Regions from separate parts of the Paenibacillus sp. PastF-3 genome, predicted to be linked through region 1. Evidence: a T-box and tRNA genes for the amino acid it is inferred to sense, from the RefSeq annotation. Region 1 holds a T-box; the other holds one or more tRNA genes.

Region 1 (7,339 bases):
ACTGTTCTTAACGATTAGCTCAACCAGCTTCGCAGAAGTAACACCTTCGATTTGTTTCTCTCCAGCCGGAGAGTAAATATCAGTGATGATGACTTCGTCGGCTTCGCTAAAGGCACGGCTGAAAGCATCTAACAGGAAGAAAGTACGTGTATAGCGCTGAGGCTGGAATACCGCAATAATCCGTTTCCCTGTTGCCTTGGCAGCACTGATCGTTGCCTGAATCTCTGTAGGGTGATGCGCATAATCATCAATGACCAGAATGTCATTGACTTCTCCGAGCACTTGAAAACGGCGCTTCGCACCATGGAATTTCACAATCGCTTCAGCAATTTTCTCAAAAGAAACCCCTGATTTCAAACAGGCGATTACCGCTGCCATTGAATTATAAAGATTGTACTGTCCGGGAACAGAGAGTTCAATCCGTCCAAGCACTTCTCCATTATGATTCATCGTGTACGATACTTGACGATCGCCTAGAATAATATCAGTGGCAATATAATCTGCAGTGTTCGACTTGATGCCATAAGTAATTACCTTACCTGTTACTTCAGGTAAAAGAGAAATCACATTCTCGTCGTCAGCGCATACTATAGCAGTTCCATCTTCGCGTGTTTGGTTCATGAACTGTACGTATGCAGCCTTAAGACGGTTAAAGTCCCCATCGTAATTTTCTAAGTGATCCGCTTCAACATTCGTAACGATCCCAAGCCAAGGGTGATAGTGCAGGAAAGAGCCATCGCTCTCATCTGCTTCCGCTACTACAAACTCACCTTGTCCCGCCTTTGCATTCGTACCCACGTTCATAATTTCTCCGCCGATAATATACGTTGGATCAACATCGCACTCTTCCATCACAAGTGCAATCATGGAGGAGGTAGTAGTTTTTCCGTGTGCACCAGCAACGGCTACCCCTTTACGTTCATTCAATAAACGGGCTAACATTTGCGAACGATGCAGAATGGGAATCTTAAGACGCTCAGCTTCCACCCATTCCACGTTATCACTAGACAATGCCGTAGAGTATACGACTAGATCCGCGCCTTTTACTTGTTCTGCTGTATGCCCGATATAAATCTTGGCACCTTTAGCAATCAATTTTTCCGTTAATTCCTGGGCAGCCACATCGGAGCCCGTAACTGTATATCCCATTTCTAGCATTACCCGGGCAATCGCGCTCATTCCGTAGCCGCCGATCCCTATAAAATGCACACGTTCAGTAGTATCCAACAGTCGTCACCAGCCTTTTTCAGTATCGGGTTGCTGCAAAAGTGTACCGCGTACGTCAGAGATTAAATACAGCGTACCAGATACGACGGCAAGGTCATCCTCCGCTGTAATCGACTTCAGTAGCTGCAGCGCTTTTCCCCAATTATGTTCTACTATGATTGCCAAGTTTTCCTTGGCATATTTCTCCCGCAGACTTTCTGCGATAACTTGCAGATTCTCCGCGTCCATTTTGTTCTGGAAATCCGGTTCGGTCAGGATGAGCGTATCCACTATAGGCAGTATATGCTTAAAGTAGGATTCATGATGCTTATTTGACAGCATTCCCATAAGTAAATTTAATTTACCGTATTGGTAGAGCTGAGGCAGACTTTTTGCAAGACTCTCCGCACCTTCCGGATTATGTGCTCCATCCAGTACGATCCTTGGAGACTTGCTTACCTCTTCCAGTCTTCCAGCCCAAAATGCGTGGCGCAAACCTTCAAGCACATCTTCATCCTCAAGCATAAAGGCCATATACTGACGCAGAACCTCAAGTACCATCATGGCAGCTGCCGCATTACTAATCTGGTGCTCGCCTTTCATTACGATCCCAAGTTCAAGCGAACGAAAGGGACCCTTAAAATGAAAAGTCTGCACATCCTCACGGATTTCATTAGCCTTATAGCTAAAATCTTCTCCGGCAAGATAAAGCGTAGAGCGGCAAGCCGCTGCTTTCTCTTTCAGAACTGCCACGACTTCCGGCTGAGTTACGCAGCTTACAACAGGTACGCCCGTCTTGATAATTCCGGCTTTCTCCATGGCAATCTTCTCTAGCGTATCTCCCAAAATATCCATGTGATCATGACCAACATTAGTAATCACAGAAACAATCGGAGTCACGATGTTCGTTACATCCAGCCTTCCCCCAAGCCCGGTCTCCCATACGACAACATCAGGACAAGAGACGCCCGCAAAAAATAGAATGGCCACAGCTGTAGTTACCTCGAACATCGTAGGTGAGCCAAACTCCGTTTCCGAAATTTCTTGGACTAGTGGACGTAATTGGTTAACCAGCTCGACAAGCGTTTCTTCAGAGATGTCCGTATTATTATATTGGAACCTGTTCGTGAACTTTGTAATATACGGAGATGTAAAGGTGCCTACTGAATAGCCGCTTTGTATAAGTGCACTAGTCAAAAAAGCACAAGTTGAACCTTTGCCATTCGTACCCGCCACATGAATAAACTTCAGACGACGGTGCGGATTCCCAAGCTTGTCCATCAACATCTCGATTCTATCTAAACCTGGCCTTATCCCAAAAGGGATTAGGCTCTTGATCCAAGCAACCGCTTCGGTGTATGTCGCAAGAGGGGCGGTACTTCCGCCCCGATTTAGGTCATCCATGTCTCTTATCCTCTCAGCTCTACGATGCGGGCAAGTACTTTCTCACGCTTAGCAGAATAATCTGCCTGTTTCGCCCGTTCCTCTTCGATAACTTTAGCAGGAGCTTTGGCCACGAAGCCTTGATTGCTCAGTTTTTTCTCTACGCGTTCTACTTCGCTGTTCAGCGCCTGTACTTCTTTTTCCAGACGAGCGATTTCTTGTTCAATATCAATGAGTCCCGACAATGGCAGAAGCAGTTCCGCTCCTGTTACTACAGCGGACATTACCTTATCCGGCGTTTCTGGATTCAGGCCAGCTTCGAAGGAAGACGTATTACAGAAGCGTCCAATATAGTTGTCGTTACGGGTGATAATACTCAGCGTCTCTTCATTACCCGCTTTGATGATCAATTCAACCTTTTTGCTCATCGGCACATTCACTTCAGCCCGGATATTACGAACGGCCCGGATTACATCCATCAGCAGGTTCATTTCCGCTACGGCTTGCGGATTCTCCAGAGCCGCATCATACTCCGGCCATGCAGCCAGCGTAATCGTCTCCCCTTCATGCGGAAGATGCTGCCATATTTCTTCCGAAATAAACGGCATAAACGGATGGATCAAGCGCATTGTGCGGTCTAGTACATAAGCAAGTACAGACTGTGTTTTCGCTTTGGCCGCGGCATCTGATCCGTAAAGTGACAGCTTCGCGAACTCAATATACCAGTCACATAGATCGTCCCAAATGAAGTTGTACAGCTGGCGACCGGTCTCACCGAACTCGTACGAGTCAATTAGACGCGTAATCTCACGAGAAGTTTCGTTCAGACGGTGCAAAATCCAGCGATCAGCAGTACTTAGCTCACCCGAAATGTCAATATTCTCAAAGCTTACGCCTTCCAAATTCATCAGCGCGAAGCGTGATGCATTCCAGATCTTATTGGCGAAATTACGCGCCTGCTCAACCTTTTCCCAGCGGAAGCGCAGATCCTGTCCAGCGGTACTGCCGGTAGAAATCATGTAGCGCATTGCATCTGCGCCATACTTCTCGATGACTTCAAGCGGGTCTACGCCATTTCCGAGTGATTTGGACATTTTTTGACCTTCGGAATCCCGAACCAAACCATGCATCAATACATCTGAGAATGGTTTTTCTCCGGTGAATTCGAGGGCAGAGAAGATCATCCGTGCTACCCAGAAATAAATAATATCGTAGCCCGTTACGAGCACATCGTTCGGGTAGTAGCGTTTGAAATCCGCACTGTCCTCATCCGGCCATCCTAGTGTGGCAAAAGGCCACAGATTAGAGCTGAACCAGGTATCCAGTACATCTTCGTCCTGTTTCAAGTCGGTTAAGCCACTGATCCGGCGCGCTTCTTCCTCATCATTCGCTACAACCAATTCACCAGTAGACTCGGAATACCATGCCGGAATACGATGTCCCCACCACAGCTGACGGGAAATACACCAATCACGTACGTTCTCGATCCAGTTCAGGTAAGTTCTCTCGAAACGGTCCGGTACGAAGTTAACCCCGTTCCCATCTTTCTGTGCATTGATGGCAGCTTCAGCCAGCGGCTGCATCTTTACGAACCATTGTGTAGACAAGTACGGCTCAACAACCGCTCCAGAGCGCTCACTGTGTCCTACTTGATGCACATGATCTTCGATATTGATCAGGACGCCTTGCTCCTTCAGGTCAGCAGTAATGGCCTTACGACATACACTCCGGTCTTGACCTTGGTAAGGTCCTGCTTCTTCATTCATCGTACCGCTCTCATCCATTACGTTAATCTGCGGTAAGTTGTGACGTTGACCCATTTCGAAGTCATTCGGATCATGAGCGGGTGTAATCTTAACCGCACCACTACCAAACTCTTTGTCTACATAATCATCAGCGATAATCGGAATCTCACGGCCAATAATCGGCAGGATCAACGTTTTGCCGATTAGATCTTTGTAACGATCGTCTTCCGGATGAACAGCAACCGCTGTATCACCCAGCATTGTCTCCGGACGTGTAGTCGCCACTGTGATAAATCCGCTACCGTCTTTGAGCGGGTAACGCAGGTGATACAAGTGACCATTAACTTCTTTATATTCAACCTCGATATCCGACAATGCTGTACGAGCCGCCGGATCCCAGTTGATAATACGTTTGCCGCGGTAGATCAGGCCTTTATTATAGAGCTTAACGAATACCTCGCGTACAGCTTTCGATAACCCTTCATCCAGGGTAAAACGTTCGCGGGAATAGTCAAGGGAAAGCCCCATTTTAGCCCACTGCTCATGAATGGTGTTCGCATATTTATCTTTCCACTCCCACACCTGCTCCAGGAACTTCTCGCGGCCGAGATCATGTCTAGAAATTCCCTGCTCACGCAGCTTTTGCTCTACCTTTGTCTGCGTTGCGATACCGGCATGGTCCGTACCTGGTAGCCACAACGTGTCGAAGCCCTGCATCCGTTTCGTACGAATCAGGATATCCTGAAGCGTAAAATCAAGCGCATGACCAATGTGCAGCATTCCCGTTACGTTTGGCGGCGGGATTACAATGCTGTATGCTTTTGCATCTGGACGCCCGCCTGCACGGAAATATCCACCCTCTGTCCAGTAGGAATACCACTTGGTTTCTGCCGATTTCGGATCATACGTGGTTGGCATTTCATTCTTAGAATCATTTGCAGCGGCAGCCTCTGCCGCTGTTAGATTGTTTGGGTCAGCCATTCTCTGATACCTCCACTTGGTTACTTGTAGTTGGTTTCTAAAAAACAAAAAGACCCCTCGTCTCAAAGGACGAAAGGCCATTCTTTCGCGGTACCACCTTTGTTTCGCGCCAATGAAAAATAAACCTGCACTTCTCTCACCTTACGGTTCAGAAGCTTAGCGCGACACTCGTACAGATAACGGCTGCTACCGGCCACATCCTAACTTATCTTTCATATCCATGAAGACAAGCTCAGAAGGGCGACTCCGGGGCGACTTCGGTGGCTGTATCCTACGGAATGTCACAGCACTTGCATTCCGCTCTCTGAAGGGCTGACCGCCTACTCTTCCCGTTCCCAGTCTTTACTTAGATATTGCTTACTCCATAATACATTTTGAGTCATCCCTAGTCAACCTGAATAGGCTTCTACAGCGGGACTTTGAGCGGAATTTCGACTTATAGCGGGCATATGTCGAATTTTCATTCGATTCCTCACACTGCATTGATTAGATACCCCGTATTCTAACGTTCTCCGGTCACACAAGAATAAACGCCTTCGACGTCCTTTTACGGACGGTAAGCGTTTATTCGAGAAATATAAGGATAATGTATAACGTGAAACTTATATATTCTTATATTTTGACAAAAATCCCGATCTACTAACAGACCGGGATTCATCTATTCATGTGAATATGCATTGTAATTCATTTATGGAATGTACAACACTTGCCCTTCTTCTACACTCTGCCCGGACAATCGATTATACATTCCCAGCTCCCGCGCACTTAGCTGATACTTCTCTGCGATTGTATCCAACGTTTCTTCACGCTGTACGATGCAAAGGCGAACCTTACGGAATAGGTTAGCGCCATCTGCTCCGGTAATGAATCTGCTCTTCCACTCCGTATTATTTCCGGCCTCTGGAATGATCGCTGCAGCCGATGCATTTCCTTCAGATAGGAGAGCCTCTTGTTCTTTACGAGAACGACTAGAGCTGAGTAATGAAGAGAAGGTGAGATGTTCTTTGGCTGGAGCCTCCGCTTCTTGCTTGCTTCCTAGCGCAATCTTAAGATCTTGTTTCTCCTCGGTATGTGGCACAGTCTCCTGAGAAACTAAGCCTTCGTTCGTATTCTCACTGATCGGCTGCGCATTCTCTTCTTGTGTGTGAAGCTCATGGTTTGCTACGTTTTCAGAAGCAAATACAGCGATATCTTTGTCTGCGTCGGTAATCGCTGCTGGAACAGCGGTTTCTCTTGAAGCAAAAGTATATTCCGCTTCTTGCTCCTGATCCGCTTGACTCGCCTGGCTAACATGATCCAGCGGAGTGGCCTCAGCTTCATTCTGTGACTCCGCTTTAAACCAGTAATCCGCTATTCCGGCTTTGGAATCCTCTGTTTCCAAATCCAGACTATGCGTCCTAGCTTTCGCGCCCTTGTCCTTCTCATGAGCGGATGAGAAATTCACTATAGGGGACGATTGACCAGTTCCACTTGAGACCAATGATTCTTCTGTTTCCTGTTCATTCGCTTCAGCGTGCTCATGTTCTTCTACAGCAACCTCCGATGCATCCTCACCAAAGGTCCACTGAGAATTTTCATAAAGTGCGTCATTGTCATGTTCTTGATGCTCCGCTGTTGCTTCTACCCTGTCATCACTGAGAGGGGAATAAGCCACTGTGTACTCTTCCTGCTGCCAGGCCGGCTGTGGTTGAGGTTCCGCACCACCGATTCCCCGCAGGGATAATACGCCTGTTATATTCACAGTACGCATCGTGAGCAGATCAATATCAAAATTCTCGATCTCCACCCCAATATCTTCAATCGAGCTGACGCGTGTAAGCGGAACAGTGATTTCAACGGGAATGGCGTGCTCCAGACGTTGTGTCCGGTCATCTTCACTCCGGTAGAGTCCGGTAAGCAACAGCTGACCATATAACTCGGCACGATCCTCCCGCTGAATCACCTGGATTTCCGGAAGTAGTTCAACCTCCTCCAGCTCAGCTATTCCCGGAAGCTCTTCCGATAGGTGAATGCGTTCATAAATA
Region 2 (7,339 bases), on a different contig from region 1:
ACAAGCGATTTTCTGTCTTGTATATCCTCTTGCAAATAATGGACCAGCTTCTCTGGAAAAAAATTATTAAACCAACTGAAATAGTAGTGAGTACTCAAACTTAATTCCCTCCATATGTATTATTAACATTCATCCATTCTTAACGAGAAAACATATTATACACGCTAGAAAGAGAACAGTTCTAAATCGAACACTAGATTACTATAACATGCAATTTAAGTATGAGAATTATGTTTCCACGTTATCCTGCCCGCTAGATGATGCACAGTACGAAGGTACAGATCATTAAGGGAGTAGGCGTATCCCTTCTCACATAAAGGTTATGACAAAGCAGACGCATGTAGCGCACCAGAAGTGACAGGACTTAACTAACGTTCCTCGTTAGTTAAGTCCAAAACAAACCATGTTGCGATAAATTACTTTATAGTGTCGTGCTCATAAATTTTGGTGGGTCGTCCCCATTCGAAATTATCTAAACCGACTTCTCTAAATCCATATTTCTCATAATAACGAATATGGTCGGTCGTTATATAAACCTTCGTATATCCTAATTGCCCCACCATTTTTCTGGCATGCTCCAACAATACTGAACCTAAACCTTGCCCTCGCTCATTCTCGTCAATGAACAAAGGTGCAATCCATGGCGATAAATCTTTACGAATTATATACTCCTGCACAATCAATTGATAAAATCCAATTATTTTGTCGTTTTTCAATAGCAGAAATGTAAATGGCAAACCATCTTTAGCCGATAAACTTTCGTCAATTTTAGGGAGGACTACCTTCTTTACATTTGGCCATTTTTCTTTAACATATTCAGCAAACTCTATATAACGCTCTGGACACTCTATTATAGATTTAATAACTTGCATTAAGCCACTCCTTTATAAATACGTTTCTTGATGAGTATCACTTTCAAAAAAGGTGCTTTCAGATTACATCTTAAGTTAACTGCGGGGAACGGAAAGTTTATTTTAAGTTAAACTATACTGCCAGTTAGCATAAAGAAGCATCTTCATCGAAAGTCATATTAATTGTTGCACTGCACGAAGATATGAACCAGTAAGACACAGATCGTGAAGGAGCAAAGAAAAGAGGATGTTGATTGATATGCAACTTGATCTATTTGAAGTAAGTTACCGAAGATACAGGGACAGAGAGGGGAATAGTCCTCCTCTTCCACAAGAAGGATATAAGAAATGAGGAAAATAACTTTCGTAAACAACAGAGGTTGGGGCGAACAGAGTAGATACACGGAAGTTCAAGAGTTTAACGATGAAGCTACAGAAAAAGACATCCAAGAGGTTTATATAGATTGAGTTTGGGAACAGATCGGAGACAATTTCACCTGGTTTGAGGGGGAGGAAGCCCAATGACACAAAGGGACTGACAAAAGGATATGGAGATGTGCGATGCGGTTACTAAACGCACCTACTTATACTAAAATTTAGGTGGAGAGCATTTTACAAGTTGGCTTTAGAGCTGAAACTCGTATAAGAAAAAGAACTCAATAAGGAGGGCAAGGATATTTGCAAGAAATAACCGAGAAACAAAATCTTAATTGGGACAGCTTACCTATGACACTCCGCCCGAACACTTAAAGATAATGAAAATGAGTCAAGCCAAGCTGTACGAATTCTTAAGAGATACACCTTTTTATGCTGCAAAAGCAGGAAGGGAATTATATATCATTAAAGCGGAATTTGGAGATTGGTTGGAGGGTAGAAGCGATATTTTCCCAGAGGATCAGATGAACTGATACGAAAAGTAAATCGCGATTCGTATCAAATTCGTATCACAGGGGTTTTTAATAGAATATAAGTGAATAAAAACAAAAAGCCTTGAAATTCAAGGCTTTTTTCTATAGGACGGATGGGGTTCGAACCCATGACCCCTACCCTGTCAAGATAGTGCTCTCCCGCTGAGCTACCGTCCTGCGACGAATTTCATAATACCATACGATAGAGTAGGATGGCAATTCTTTTTTTACAATCTATAGGGAGGATAGTTTACATAGTCTTTAAAAAAATAAAAAAAGAGGATGACTCTAACATCCCCTTTGCACTATCTCAGATAAAGAACGGAAGTAAAAACAAATCGCTTATGCCGTAAAAAGGAATGCGTCGTGGATAGAAGCGACGTCTTGGGTAAAAACCTGGGCGGAAGCCAAATTGTCTGTACGCCGATTCTTTTGTAGGCATTCCGTTCATGTGTTCAACCATTTCATTGCTTGGAACCGCAAGGGTAACATAATTTTGATCTACATGAGCAATAAAGCCGTCAAATGATTGACCGTCAGTCATTGTAACACCAACGTATTTGTTCATACAATTCCAACAGACCTGTTGATGAAAATTTGTATTTGATTCCATGGAGAACCTCCTCAATTGTTTAAATCCTGATAACAGTCTATGGCCCTTAGCCTACAATGTTCACGGCGTTTGCCTAGAAGGTGATCATTAAAATCGAGGAGGAAAAACTTTGAAGTGCAAGCATCTTCCTCACCCCCTAATTTTGAACCGGGCGCGTTGGCCATACTTGTCCCATTCCATCTTTAAAGTTGCGTCGTATACTTAGCCAAGTGCTTTTTTATGGAAATACTCCTGCAGCGCTTATGATAAAATGGATGGTAATGTACAGAAGTTAGATAAAAATTGAAAGATAAAGGGGCTTGAGATCTTGCCGCAAAATGAGCAGAAAAAGAATTCTTCCACGCCATGGAAATGGTTGGGAGGCGGGGCGGCGATGCTCCTGTTTAAAGGAAAGGCGATTTTGTCTCTTCTGAAAATAGGTAAAATTGCCGGGCCGTTAATATCAATGATGATTTCAATAGGGGCTTATGCTTTGATTTACCCGTGGGGGTTTGCCGTGGGCTTTGTCCTGCTCTTGCTAGTCCATGAATTAGGACATGTAATAGCAGCGAAACGGATCGGGCTTCCAGTCAGCGCTCCGCTATTTATACCGTTTTTGGGAGCTTTAATTACAATGAAGAAACAGCCGTTGGATGCCCAGACAGAAGCTTATATTGCTTTTGGAGGTCCGATCTTAGGAACCATTGGGGCTACAGCCGTTTTTGGGGCGGCTTATTACATGGATAGTCCACTTCTCTATTCCTTGGCTTACATAGGTTTTTTACTTAATCTGATCAATCTGCTGCCGATTCATCCGCTTGACGGTGGCCGTATTGCAACCGCGGTGACGCGCTGGCTGTGGCTTGTGGGGCTCGTGGGTGGTTTAGCCATCATCATCTATATGCGTTCGATCTTGTTCTTTATTATTTGGGCATTATTTGCATACGATCTGTATAACAAATATGTCAAGAGACGCACTAACAATCGCCTTTATTCTGTAACGAAGAGTTTCTTAATTCCAGTAGAGCCACTTAGAGATGCAGGCTACATGATTCCAGGACCAGAGCATAGAAGAGATTTACCTTTTACTACTTACAGTGATTTGGAAAGACAGCAGTATGTAGGGGTGAGATGGGATCAACTGAACTACATTGGTAGAGCTACGCTTCCGCAGCAATGCATCATTGAAAAGGTACGTATCTCGCAGCTAGAGCCTGTGACCTTAGAGAATAGGCTTCATCTAAAGATGAATTGTGATATCAGCTATTCGATATACGAGAACGATAAGTATTACGATGTGCCGGCTAGCTCACGCTGGAAATACGGCATCGCTTATTTTGTATTAGCTGGCTTTCTGGCAGGAATGATGTACATGGTCCATGCCGTTGGAAATGTGAATCTATAAGGGTTAGAATCGGGCAATGAAGTGATTCAATGGTTTATAAAACTCCTGAAACGTCAAAGCTGTAAAGAGAATAACTGCAGTTGAGCGGTGAAAGGAGTAAAACCATGTCTAAATTTATGAAATGGGGAGTCGGTGTTTGTCTGCTGTTACTGATAGTTTTGGGAGGATGTTCCGAGGCGAAGCCAACAAAAGTCATGGAAATCAAAGAAATGACTAACCTGGATGGAAAGCCGAAAGGTCAGTATCCTCCATTGTCACCAGTGATGCAAGACACATACAATCGTTCGATTCCTGAAGAAGTATATTCTGCAGATTAGTGCAGCGTAGAAGACGATTTCTCATGCTCAGGCTTTTCTTTCTAGTCGAATTTTTATATAATAGACAACTATCGTTGGATACATAGAGAGAGAGGAGTTTGGGACTAACATGGCGGCAGAAATCTTACGGGTAACTACAGAGGAACAGCTTCAGATGGGGCTGGATATTCGTACCAAAGTATTTGTAGAGGAACAAATGGTACCGGCTGAGGAAGAAATTGATGAATACGATGTTATCGGTCCGAATGTGCACCATATTCTAATTATAGATGAAGGTGTACCTGTGGCTACGGGAAGATTGATTTATTACAAAGCAGGTACAGCCAAAATGCAGCGTATCGCCGTACTGAAAGATTATCGAGTCAAAGGATACGGACGTGTTCTGTTGCTTGCGATGGAAGAGCTTGCTCGGGAACTTGGACTGGATGCTTCGATTCTTGATGCACAGTGCCAAGCTGAGAATTTCTACAAGAAGCTGGGATATGAAGTGATTTCTACGGAACCTTTTTATGACGCAGGTATTTTACATGTACGGATGCAGAAAACTCTTTAAAAATAGTGCACATAATTTACCGTTCTATGAAGCAAGCTAGGATGTGCCATATGATGGCAAATCCAAGTGCAAGGGGCGAGCTGAAGTGCCAAATAACGAACGCGAAAGTTTCGTAGCTGTACAGAAAAATGGAGACGGAGATTTAACCAGTTTCCAGACCTCTACAGGACGTGTCCTGGCGTATGACCAAGCGCTTCAAGAAGTACAAGCCGGAAATATTGCCGGAGTGAATGCTTTTAAAGGTAAAGACGGAGGAACTTATATTCGCGGCGACGCGGATGGGGACCCAACCAACAATTTGGACAATCTTCCGAGTTTCTCATAGTTCTAAAGATAAAGACCGTACATACGTCATCGGACGTCAATGTACGGTCTTTTTTTTAATCATAATCAGAGTTTATAAATTACATGCTGCTCAATAAACTCCATCCCTCCAGTAAGCCCGACGAATTGAGGTTGTTCATCGCTGTAATGCATGAGCTTGATGATATGCCGAACATCTTCAGGTAAAGACATTAACTCCTCCAGCGTGGTGTGAACAACCCCTGATCCGCCAAGCTGACAGTCATGCAGAATCATTCGGACGCCGCGCTCACGGACAAGGCTTATAAGTAGCTCCGGCTGAAAAGTCATATCCGCGCTATAGAAAATCTCGTTATTTATTAGAAGGGAATAGCTATCTTTGCCAGGAATATGCGGCGTATGTATGATTTCGAGCGAAAGAGAAGGAGCGAGCTTGTACGTAATTCCGGGTTTCATAGGTGTAACCTCGAAGATATCGGTCAGGGAGGCTACTGCATCTTTTTGATATAATCCACCCTTTAAGGTGTTGGTCCAAAGTGGCTCAACAAGCGTCTCAGGTAAATGTAATCTCATAGTTTTCCCGTATACGTGCTTTAGCGTAAGTGCTAGCTCTTCCAGACCTCCAACATGGTCCGCATGAATATGCGTAATTAGAGTAGCGTTTACGTCACGGAAGGATTTCCCGATGGCATGCATGGCAAGCGGAGCTGTAATCCCGCAATCAATCAGTAGGGTATAATCATCAGCTAGTAGCAGGCCATTATTGTTAAAATAGTTTTTTGCAAAAGCATTGCCAGTTCCTAGCATTTGTAGGCTCAGACTCATAAGAAAGTACCCTCCTGAAATCGCTGTTAGCTAATATATCAACTTTGAACAAGTACATAATATCATTTTAAGGGAGATGAATGAAATATTTACCTACAATTAGCGCAACTTGCTGAGACAAAGTAAGTATACATTAATAGCATGAATTATTTGGAGGGTTTCAAATGAATAGATGGAAAAAAGTCACTTTATGTGTGTTTGCTTTTTCCTTGATGGGTGGCTCCTTATTGTTCGCCGATTCTGTGAGTAAGAAAATCAGGGTATGGAACAACGGGACGGAAATTGTAGACGGCGGTTATTTGATTGATGGAAAAACATATATTCCCGCTAGAGAAGCGGGCGGGGTAGTGAATTGGGACGGATCTGGAAAAGTGACGATTCTTAAGCCTAATGTTCATATTGTTCTTTTTAAAGATAATACGGTCTTTGGTAACGTAAACGTAGGCAAGCTTAAGATTAAGATATTAACCCAAGTAGATAGCTTAACAGAAGAGGTTTCAGCTGTGAAAGTAGCCATAACGGACCCTTCTGGTAATGTTAAGGATATTCAGTCGCAGGAGCTTGAAGGCTCGCAGAAGGATAATTTCTGGTTTCCGACCTCGGAGTTTACTTATGATTTTAAAGAAACCGGCAAATATCGGGTAGGCTTCTATATGAAAGCTTCCAAAAATGCGGATTACGTTCTTGTGTCAGAAAAGGTAATTACAGCTCTTAATTAAGGGTTCTAAATTGACCTGAACTAAACTAACGTGGTAGTATACCAGATGTAGGATAATACAATTCAAAGTGAGGTATTACAATGAGCGATCACAAACATGAGCATGGTGAAGCATGCGGTTGCGGGCATGATCACGACCATGAGCACGAGGAGTTTGTGCTGACCTTGACGAACGAGCAGGGCGAAGATGTTGAAATGGTATTGGTTGAAACTTTCGACATCGGTGAGAAACTATACGCGCTGCTGTTAGAAAAGGAAAATCCTGAAGCGGATGGCATTATTCTTCGTATGGAAGAAGAAGACGAAGAAATGGTATTGTACAATATCGAAGATGAAGAAGAATGGAAAGCTGTTGAAGAAGCTTACAACAATCTGCTTGCTCAGCAAGAATAGATTTTAGCGACTAAATTAAGCTGTTCTATTGTGTATATGACAGTTGATGTTTATATACAGAAACCCGATACTTATTATGGTATCGGGTTTTTGTATAAATAAATGATTTTTTTTAGGGAAATGATGGGTCTTAGGAAATAGGATCGGCTTCTACAATCACTTTTATGTTAGTGATGCTGCGGTCTTCAGGACCCTTAACCGGAAGTCCAATCTCCACATGGTCGATAATATAATCGATGTTATCCTGAGTGATAACTTCGCCAGGGAGAAGAATAGGTATTCCAGGCGGGTATACATATATAAACTCTGCAATAATGTAGCCAGCAGATTCACGGAATGGAACTAACTGCGTATCCGCATAAAAAGCGTCCCTTGGAATCAAAGCAAGCTGTGGAATTTCTGGAACCTGAACCTTAAGTTCGTAGATTTCACCCTTGCTATAATGAATGGCGGACAACACCCGAAGTGCAGCTA

The links. A T-box is a leader RNA that pairs with one kind of tRNA and senses whether it is charged. The one in region 1 lies ahead of M2444_RS25115 (valine--tRNA ligase), so its partner is inferred to be a tRNA-Val.
Region 2: it has a tRNA-Val gene. The T-box ahead of M2444_RS25115 (valine--tRNA ligase) is inferred to sense a tRNA for this amino acid. The anticodon was not compared.

What each region holds. Positions count from the first base shown of each region.
Region 1 is NZ_JARXWM010000015.1:124,873-132,211, reverse strand. Features, by position in the region: gene murC (UDP-N-acetylmuramate--L-alanine ligase) at 1-1,227, opposite strand, end outside; gene M2444_RS25120 (bifunctional folylpolyglutamate synthase/dihydrofolate synthase) at 1,234-2,610, opposite strand; gene M2444_RS25115 (valine--tRNA ligase) at 2,616-5,315, opposite strand; T-box leader at 5,378-5,661, opposite strand; gene M2444_RS25110 (LysM peptidoglycan-binding domain-containing protein) at 6,004-7,339, opposite strand, start outside.
Region 2 is NZ_JARXWM010000021.1:43,981-51,319, reverse strand. Features, by position in the region: gene M2444_RS28500 (type 1 glutamine amidotransferase family protein) at 1-98, opposite strand, end outside; gene M2444_RS28495 (GNAT family N-acetyltransferase) at 417-872, opposite strand; gene M2444_RS28490 (hypothetical protein) at 1,613-1,759, shown strand; tRNA gene M2444_RS28485 (tRNA-Val) at 1,865-1,936, opposite strand; gene M2444_RS28480 (phosphatidylinositol kinase) at 2,070-2,372, opposite strand; gene M2444_RS28475 (site-2 protease family protein) at 2,680-3,756, shown strand; gene M2444_RS28470 (hypothetical protein) at 3,861-4,073, shown strand; gene M2444_RS28465 (GNAT family N-acetyltransferase) at 4,183-4,626, shown strand; gene M2444_RS28460 (DUF3892 domain-containing protein) at 4,712-4,951, shown strand; gene M2444_RS28455 (MBL fold metallo-hydrolase) at 5,017-5,754, opposite strand; gene M2444_RS28450 (copper amine oxidase) at 5,919-6,473, shown strand; gene M2444_RS28445 (DUF1292 domain-containing protein) at 6,554-6,865, shown strand; gene M2444_RS28440 (aminotransferase class I/II-fold pyridoxal phosphate-dependent enzyme) at 6,996-7,339, opposite strand, start outside.